3 regions of the Brevibacillus sp. NPDC003359 genome follow, and region 1 is predicted to be linked to each of the others. Evidence: riboswitches for the same ligand, from Rfam matches in the RefSeq annotation. Region 1 holds a riboswitch; each other region holds the start of a gene.
The links. A riboswitch is a leader RNA that binds a small molecule or an ion and turns the genes downstream of it on or off. The one in region 1 is predicted to bind cyclic di-GMP.

Region 1 (3,124 bases):
CGCTGAGAATGTCCACTTGTGTATCGATCTCGTGCGTCAATGGAAGCAGCCATTGTCGTTAAGAAGTTGTGATTGAATGATTTGACCTCTTCTACTTTTTGCTGAAGTCTTTGAAGATTGTCATAGTAATGATGAAACACGTAGCTGATCGTAATAAACGCAATCATCATCGGGACTAATGTCAGCGGGCCATACGACTCGACTAAGCGTGAACCAACCCCCGCTAGAATTAATAGCAACAAGTAAGTCGAGGTAAAGCCTTTTGCCATCATCTTTACGGTTCGTGCCCAAGTCATTTGATGAAAATAGGAGATACCCAATCCACATAATGTCAGATTCACAAACCAATAAACAACAGCCAAGAACAAATCGCTAATAATAGGAGAAACGGTTCCGAAGCTTTCGATCCAATCTTTCAAAAACGATACTGTCCATATAGTCATTAACAATTGCCCAATATTAATAATAGCCTTTAACGGATTAAACCTTACCAGGAAAGCAATGATTAAAGACTCGATAACAGCAGCCCATACCCCTACCCATACACCGTACAACAAGATACCCGAAAAGATTACAGCATTGTTCACTGTTAAAATCGTATTCGATATACGCACGGGAGCAAAACAAGAAAAAATGGTCAAGAGGGTATAGGTAGATAATACCCCCCAATGCTCACGAACGGCCCATTCAGATGAAGATGTGTAAAAAATATAGATTGCTGCAATGACAAATCCAACCTGTACAACAATCCCCTTTATCCAGTTCGCATAATCAGTTTTTTGTCGCATAACTTTTACCTTCGCGAAGTTGTAGTAATGAAATAGGTTTATTCATCAATCGCTGAACAAGTAAAAAGGCGCCTAACATAATAAAAATATCGCCGATGCTAATCATTCGAGGAATGATAGATGGCATGTAGATGACATCCGTTAAAAATGGAAAATTTGAACTTTCCGTCAATACACTATGCTTGAAATTCGTTCCGTTTATAACTGGCTCTAGATCATAAGGAAGCTTTGCTGCTTGGACTAAATCGATTGGCATTTTTCCATTGTTAGACCAAATTGCAATCGCATTCAGAAACCAGCCGATTAAAAATATCCGCATATCTTCAAATTCTCGGTTAAAAATGAGGAAAGCCAAAATAAACACATACGCGATCGATATGAAAACGCCACCAAATGAAGGGAAGAAAACTGCACAAGCCTGTAGCAGTATGGTAATAACAAGAAGCTTCACTTGATTGAATTTAGGAAATTGTTTGATTCTTCCCCCTCGCAGCAATGCTACGAGAAAAGATAGGGCAATTACATCCAATAACATGTTGTTTCCTCCAAGCTTGAAGAAAAAACACCACTCAGCCAAGCGGTGTTTGTTTCTCCAATACGCTTATTATCCAATATGGAAGTTTGCAGATGTAGCTGCTACGATTGCTACCACCATCATAATTGCCGCGAACCATTTTTTCATTTTCTTTTCCCCCCTTCAGGCATAGTGGAGAAAGCTGGCTTCGCTACTGGCTCCATACGGACCAAGCGACCAGATACAGTCCGTACTTCTTTGCTTCTTTCCTACCTTTATTTTACACATAAGTGACAAAATTCGGCAATCATAGATTCATAGTCTATTCGATTTAATTACAGCTAGTTCTATTTAACTAGAACTATGTTCACACCAGCGCTGCCAATATCGCCTTTTGTGCGTGCAATCTATTTTCAGCCTGATCAAAAATAACAGAGCGCGATCCGTCGATAACCCCGGTTGTCACTTCTTCTCCACGATGTGCTGGTAAGCAATGCAAGAAGAGATAATCACGATCTGCTGCTGCTACCAATTTTTCGTTCACTTGATAGTCGGCAAATGCTTTTAATCGCACCTCATTTTCTTCTTCAAAACCCATACTAGTCCAAACGTCCGTGTATACAGCATCTGCCCCCATGACAGCCTCTGTCGGATCAGTGGTTACCATCATGTTGCCGCCGCTTTGTTTCGCGTATGCTGTAGCTTTTGCGACAATTGTTGCATCCATTTCGTAGCCAACCGGAGTAGCCACCCGCACATCCAGACCTAGCAGAGCTGCGCCCAGCACCAGTGAGTTCGCCACGTTGTTGCCGTCTCCTACATAGGCGAGCTTGACTCCTTTCAACTTGCCTTTGTGCTCCCAGATCGTCAGCAGATCAGCCAATGCCTGACAAGGATGGTACAGATCAGTCAAGCCATTGATAATGGGGATCGACGCGTGCTCGGCAAGCTCTTCTACATAGGAGTGGGAAAAGGTGCGAATCATGATGGCATCCACGTACCGGGAGAGAACTTTTGCTGTGTCGCTGATCGGCTCACCGCGCCCGAGCTGTAGCTCTTTTCCGCTCATAAACATCCCCAAGCCGCCCAACTGATGCATCCCTACTTCAAAGGAGACGCGCGTACGGGTCGAAGCCTTGTCAAAGATCATTCCCAACGTCTTGCCTTGCAAAGGCTGGAATGGCTGTCCCAGCTTTTGCAATTGCTTGACGTGAGCAGACAGATGGAGCAGCTCCATCAATTCTTCTCCGTTGAATTCATCGACGCGTAAGAAATCTTTTCCTTTATGCTTTTGTAACGGCAAGTTTTGAAAGTGTTCCAATATCTTCACTGGCTGCATGCGAGCCACCTCTTTTCTTCATAATCGACTTCACGTATAACTCGAACGTATCGACAGCGGAGAACAATGGCACACCTTGTTGTACCATACGGCTTCGCAGAGCAAATCCTGTCCGGCCCTGACGGTTGCCTTTCGTCGCAGTAACGAGAGCGAAAGCCGCTTCTTCCTTTTGCAACAGCTCGATCCACGCTGCTTCATCTGCCACGACATGCTTTACGACAATTCCTTCGGCTGTCAGCCACTCAGCAGTTCCTGGGGTCGCCGCCAGATTGGCGCCGTCTGCTTGCATTTGCCCGATTAACTCTCTTACATTGTCCTGCTTATCTCCATCTGCCAAAGAAATCATGACCAACTGACCTTTTTGCCAGTCGCCGTACAAATTGTCCTTGAAAGCAAAAGCCTTGCCTGCTGCTTCTTCAAATGAACGCCCCAAGCCGAGAACTTCCCCCGTCGATTTCATCTCTGGACCCAGTACCGGGTCTA
Region 2 (3,124 bases), on a different contig from region 1:
CTTCCTGAATCATGCTGTGAACATGGATGATGAACTCTTGCAGGTTTTTCGTTTTATCCGCAAAGTTTTGCATGTAGTTGTCTACATTGGTGAACATTTCTTGTACTTCGAGGATGCCCTCGCTATTTTTCTCAAAAGAAGTTTGTGACTCGGAAATCATATCCGATACGAGCTTCATTTTTTCGCGTATGGTCATGAGCAGGTTCGAGATCGACTCAGAGGATAGCTTGGAGGATTCAGCCAGCTTGCGTACTTCATCCGCTACGACAGCAAAGCCTCGGCCGTGTTCACCTGCGCGAGATGCTTCAATCGTGGCATTGAGTGCCAACAGATTGGTTTGTGCAGAAATCTCGGAAATAGTTTGAATGATTTTCCCAATCGATTCAGTTTCCTTATTGAGCTCTTGGATCAGCTGATTCGTACCTTGGATATCCGTGATGAATCGTTCAAAGTCATTGCCGATGTTGCCGATGCGTTTGCCGCTCTCGTTAGTGGCTTCTTTGGTCGATTCTACGTACTCATGCATCTCCGTAACAGAGCGGGTCATGTCCTCAACTTGCAGATTCGTCGAGCTCATTTCCCGACGCAGCTCGTCCGTATTGCCGGTTTGGATCGTAAAGGACTCCATAATGTCTTGCAGGGAAGCAACTGTTTCCACAGCACGAATGTTCACGCCATCCGTCACCTTGTTCAAATTCTCTTGATAGTCTTGCATAGAGCCGAGTGATTCATTGATCTGATCCAGAACACGTTGCAACGATTCCTTCGAGGCAATCGCTTCTTGCTTTTGTTGCTCGCTTTCTTGTTGCAGCTTGTTATTGAATACTGCATGCATCATGCTCGTGACAGAGACGAAGCAGAAGGTAAGCAGGAAGTACATCAGATCAAGATTATTAGTCGAATGGAAAATCGTCTCTCTTTGTGTCAGGAAGTAGTAAGAGACAATACCCAATGTTGATACAATCGTCAAAATATTAATGAGTCGGTCTTGATAAATCCCCATGACTGCTACAAAGAACATAATGGTCATGATATTGATCATATGCGGGTCTAGTCCAACTATGATGAACATGAAAATCCCGATTACGGCGAGGTTGAAAAACTTCATGAAGGGCGCTGCTTTTTCACGGAAGCTCGGGCGATTGGAGATGTAAGTAAAAGGTGCCAGCACGCCATACAAAATACCCAGTATCGTGAGAACGAATGTGTACGATACGCCTAGAAAAAGGTTTAAGACCTGAACAACCGTAATAATACTTGCGAATACGATTACGACCCAATTGTTTCTTCTTCTCAATAGATCAATGTTATCCATGTTACCCACCTACCTCAACTTTTACTTGGTTGGATGACGAATTGTACCAGGAATATTTGGGATCGTGCTTATTTTCATAGACTTCTTTTAAGTGGAAAAGGGTCGGAATGGCGTCGGCCCCTTTGTAAAAGACGATATCTCTGGTCTGAGTTGCCTTTACTTGGTATTTCTTGTTAACAAACTTAAAAAAAGTAGGATCTGCTACACCGATTGCGTGGGTGTAACCATGCTTTTCAGCGAAATCTATCATCAGGCAAATGCCTTTCTGCCCTAGTTGTCCGCGGTATTTCGGCAAAACAGCGAGACTGTCTACCTCCATTACTTTCATGTCTGCTGTAACAGCATCTTGAAAAAGTGATTTCATATAAGGACTTGATTTGGAAAAGGGTGTCATCTCAAACGTTCCACCAGCTTCACCATCATCAGCGATTAAAAGGAACAGAGCAGAGCCTTCTTTCGCGTACTCCATTTCGAAGCCCATGCTTGTCCAGACTGCTTCTTTGATTTCATGAAACTTTGCTAAATCTTGTACGGTTTCTACTTGTTTGTACATAACTTCTCCACTCCATCATTTTCTCTGATTGAATCATGTTGTGTAAGTTTGACGTCTCAAAAGTTATGCTTTGCCATCCGTAATGAAAATGAAAATGCTTTCATCCTCCTTTCAAAAAAGTAAACACAAAAAAAGGCCGTTCCATCATAATGGAACAACCGAAGCTACCAACATCAAAAAATGGTCACAAGATGATGGCAACCCGGCTATCATGGTCAAAGACTAGACTGTAGACCCGTGGTTTTGCGTCGCCACCTTTCGATGACTTTGCCTTTTTCGGTTTATAGAAAAAATTGTAAATATGTGTCGAATTTTGCTAGATATAATTATGGAAAATATAAGCCAAAAGAAATATCCTTGTCAAGTTTTGGTAGGGAAAATTAACTAATTGTTCATAAAGTATTTCCCGAAAATCACCCGTAACAAAAATTTTCCAACTATCCGATAACTAGAAGGAATAGGAGGGGATTTTATGAAGGAAGTAAAAGTGATTCAATTTTACTTTTCCGGGGGCGGCGAAACGATTAGCATCGAAACGACGGAACCGGAAGAGATCATTCAAATGGTCGCAAATCAAGATGGCGGATGGTTACAGTACGATGATGTTGTCATCAACGTCAGAAATGTTTCGTATATCAAAGTAACCAGTCAGGCGTAAAGATAGAAAAAGCGCAAAAGCGCGTCAAGCTCTTCAGGAAAAAGCTCTCCTTTGAATGGAGGGTTTTTTCGTGTTGGAGGTAACGCTGCTGGTTATCCTATTAATAGAAGAAAAAGGAGGGTAACAAGATGACGCTGGAAGAAGTCATGCAGAAGCTCGAAGCGATGGGGACAGAACAGACGAAAAAAACGTTATTGCGGCATGGGGCTAAAGAGCCTTTGTTTGGCGTGCGAGTCGGTGATATGAAAAAGCTGGTCAAGGAGGTAAAGCGTGACCAGCAGCTCGTCCAGGCGCTGTACGACACGGGAAACTACGACGCCATGTACTTGGCCGGATTGACGGTTGACCCGAAGAGCATGACAAAAGAGCGGCTGCAGGCGTGGGTAAAGAAAGTATCTTGGTACGCGCCCGCCGAATATACGGTTGCGAGTGTAGCAGCTGAGAGCAATTTTGCCATGGAGCTGGCACGGGAATGGCTCCAATCAAAAGAAGAGATGGTAGCCACATGTGGGTGGAATACGTATTCGAACTACCTGTCGATTACTCCCGATGAACTGCTAGATAAAGAAGAAATCAAACGGCTCCTCATGAGAGTGAA
Region 3 (3,124 bases), on a different contig from region 1:
TGCGCGAGCGGTTGAACCATATCATTATTGGCTACGATTTCGATGATCAGCCTGTACGGGCAGAAGAAATCAACGCTGTTGAGGCGATGTGCGTTCTCTTGAAGGAAGCCATCAAGCCCAATCTCGTACAGACAATCGAGGGGACTCCGGTCATTATTCACGGCGGGCCTTTTGCCAATATCGCGCATGGGTGCAGCAGTGTGATTGGAACCAAGACAGCTTTGAAGCTAGCGGATTACGTCGTAACAGAGGCGGGCTTCGGTGCGGATTTGGGAGCGGAGAAGTTTTTTGACATCAAGTGCAGAAAAGCAGGCCTGACACCATCGGCTGCTGTCGTGGTCATTACGGTTCGCTCCTTGAAATTCAACGGCGGGGTAAAAGTACCTGATCTGGCAGTGGAGAACTTGTCTGCTCTGGAAAAAGGCTTCGAAAACGTCAAGCGACATCTGGAAAACTTGCAGAAGTTCGGTGTGCCAGCAGTGGTTGCTATCAATCATTTTGCGACGGATACCCAGGCAGAGATTGATGCCGTAATTGCGCTGTGCCAAGCTGCCGGAGCCGAAGCGGCACTCTCCAAGGTATGGGCAGAAGGAGGAGCAGGCGGTGTCGAGCTGGCTGAAAAAGTGACTCGTGCAGCAGAGCGGCCTTCCTCCTTCCGATTCTTGTATGAGGAAGACCTCAGCATAAAAGACAAGATTGAGACGGTCGTAAAAGAAGTATACCGTGGATCAGGGGTTGTCTTTTCGCCGCTTGCGCTGAAAACGATGCAAAAGGTAGAAGAAATGGGCATGTCCCATCTGCCTGTGTGCATGGCGAAAACACCGTATTCCTTTACGGATCGTGCTGATCTGTTGGGGGCACCTGTAGACTTCACGATTCAAGTGAGCGAGGTGCGCATATCAGCAGGAGCTGGTTTTATCGTGGCACTGACCGGAAGCTTGGTTACAATGCCAGGACTCCCGAAAAAGCCGGCTGCTGAATCGTTATATGTAGACGAGGATGGGCAAGTGAGCGGATTAAGCTAATGAAAAAGTTTGACGAAAAGCTGACAACTGTAAAAGGTTGTCAGCTTTTTTTCCATTTTGAGGTTTATAAGCGGAAAGTTATGGGAAATGAAAGGTGAGATTGAAAAAAAGTGGACTTTCATTGAAAAAACAACAAGGAATGACAAAGGCAAACCTGTTGAAAGGCAGGGACGCAAAGCCACGGGTCTAAGGACGAAAGTCGATGATTTTCGCAGCTAGGACAGCCGGGTTGCCATACCGTGGTCATGATGGGCTGTCGGTGGGCAGTCTTTTTTTTGTTGAAAGAAGAGAAGGGAGAAGTGGTTCGGTATGAAAAATAGTTTGAAGAATAAGCTAATTATCGTTTTGTGCTTGTTGTTGGTCATAAGTTTGGGCACGGTTTGCGGTGCAAGCTATTGGAGTGCTTCCAATCTATTGGCAGACAGTCTGGACAAAGAAGCTGAGTTGTCAGCTAGCAACCTCTCGATTCGTATTGATGGTTTCTTTCAAGAAAAAATTGAGATTGTAAGAGCGGTGGGAGGATTGATGTCGGCTGATAACAATGTCGAATATGACCTGAAGCTCATTCAAGAAGCCCAAAAGAAAAACCCCGAGTTTGAGACGTTCTTCTTTTCGCATGATTTAAGCGGAAAGAAAGTGATCAATTTCAAGGGTGAAGTGACCGATATCTCGGATCGTCCGCATATTAAGGAAGCCAGCAAGGGGGAAGGGAAGGTAGTTGTCTCCGAGCCTGTAGTTTCGAAGCGGACAGGGAATAACATCGTGACGCTTGTCGTTCCAATGATGAAGGACAATCGTCAATACGGTTATATCGGTTCCACTATCCCAATCGATGACATCCAGAAAAAAGTGTCCGAAGAGACGTTCGGCCAATCTGGCTACGCCTTTTTAGTAAGTAAAACAGGAACATTTATTTATCACCCAACGAGTGAATACATTCTGAAGGAATCGATTCTCAACATGGGTATTCTCGAACTGCAAACGGCCTTCGAAGATATCAAGAAAGGGAATCATGGAATCGCCCAATACAGATACGAAAATACAGCGCGATTTGCGTCCTATGCTCCTACCAATTTGAACTGGGGCGTATACATTACGGCACCTGTAGCTGAGCTGCATGCTCCTGTCGACCAACTATCGGCCCGATTGATGGTCATTTCCCTCATCGTGTTGGCTATTGGGGTTGTCCTCGTTTATTTCTTGGCGGTACGCATGGTGAAACCAATTGAGCGTCTGAATCACGCTGTAAATGTAGTGTCTCAGGGGAATTTGAGAGAGACAGTAACCGTTGACGGAAAAGACGAAATCGCGGTTTTGTCACGTGACTTTAACCAGACGGTATCGTACTTGAAAAATTTGATCGAAGACGTATCTTTGTCGTCTGATCAAGTACAGCGTTTTAGTCAGGAAGTATCGGAAGGTATTAAACAAGCGACGGAAAACATCAACCAGATTGGCTTGTCTATCGCACAAATTTCTGAGGGAGCAGAGGCGCAGGCAACCAGCTCGCAGGATGTCGCGTTGTCTATGAATGACATGGCCGCAGGCATCGTGAAAATCGCGGAGACGTCGGCACATGTTTCTGAGGCTGCCCAGATAGCAACAGAGCAGGCCGAGCAAGGGACTGCCGTGGTAGAGCAGGCCGTTCGCCAGATGGGAAGCATTGGCGAGGGGACATCGAAGGCGACAGTAGCCATCGAGCAGCTAAACAATCGATCCAAAGAAATCGAAGGCATTCTTGATACGATCAGTCAGTTGACCTCGCAAATCAACTTGCTTGCGTTGAACGCTTCGATCGAGGCAGCACGTGCTGGCGAACATGGACGTGGGTTTGCTGTAGTTGCCGGAGAGGTGAAAAAACTGGCAAACCAATCCGAGGAATCCGCATCCAAAATCGCGATGCTGATCGGGGAAATCCAGCAGGATACTCGTCACGCGGTAGAGGTCATGACCGAGGGCAACCAAAACGCACAGCAAGGTATTCAACTGGTAGAAGAGGTTCGCGAAATCTTTGGGCATATTTTGGAATCGTCCCGTAACGTTGCCGCGCACATTTTGGAAGTATCCGCAGCATCTGAACAAATGTCAGCAGGCTCGGA

Region 2: linked by a shared signal. The riboswitch ahead of ACFYU8_RS30110 (N-acetyltransferase) and the one ahead of ACFYU8_RS15880 (DUF5317 domain-containing protein) in region 1 are both predicted to bind cyclic di-GMP.
Region 3: linked by a shared signal. The riboswitch ahead of ACFYU8_RS28635 (methyl-accepting chemotaxis protein) and the one ahead of ACFYU8_RS15880 (DUF5317 domain-containing protein) in region 1 are both predicted to bind cyclic di-GMP.

Annotation. Positions count from the first base shown of each region.
Region 1 covers NZ_JBIAOR010000005.1:32,432-35,555, forward strand. The annotation lists gene ACFYU8_RS15875 (HD-GYP domain-containing protein) at 1-788, opposite strand, end outside; gene ACFYU8_RS15880 (DUF5317 domain-containing protein) at 772-1,323, opposite strand; cyclic di-GMP riboswitch class II at 1,494-1,577, opposite strand; gene argF (ornithine carbamoyltransferase) at 1,670-2,641, opposite strand; gene carB (carbamoyl-phosphate synthase (glutamine-hydrolyzing) large subunit) at 2,586-3,124, opposite strand, start outside.
Region 2 covers NZ_JBIAOR010000026.1:15,121-18,244, forward strand. The annotation lists gene ACFYU8_RS30105 (methyl-accepting chemotaxis protein) at 1-1,315, opposite strand, end outside; gene ACFYU8_RS30110 (N-acetyltransferase) at 1,317-1,868, opposite strand; cyclic di-GMP riboswitch class I at 2,062-2,150, opposite strand; gene ACFYU8_RS30115 (hypothetical protein) at 2,341-2,526, shown strand; gene ACFYU8_RS30120 (DNA alkylation repair protein) at 2,655-3,124, shown strand, end outside.
Region 3 covers NZ_JBIAOR010000021.1:43,652-46,775, forward strand. The annotation lists gene ACFYU8_RS28630 (formate--tetrahydrofolate ligase) at 1-1,025, shown strand, start outside; cyclic di-GMP riboswitch class I at 1,163-1,262, shown strand; gene ACFYU8_RS28635 (methyl-accepting chemotaxis protein) at 1,335-3,124, shown strand, end outside.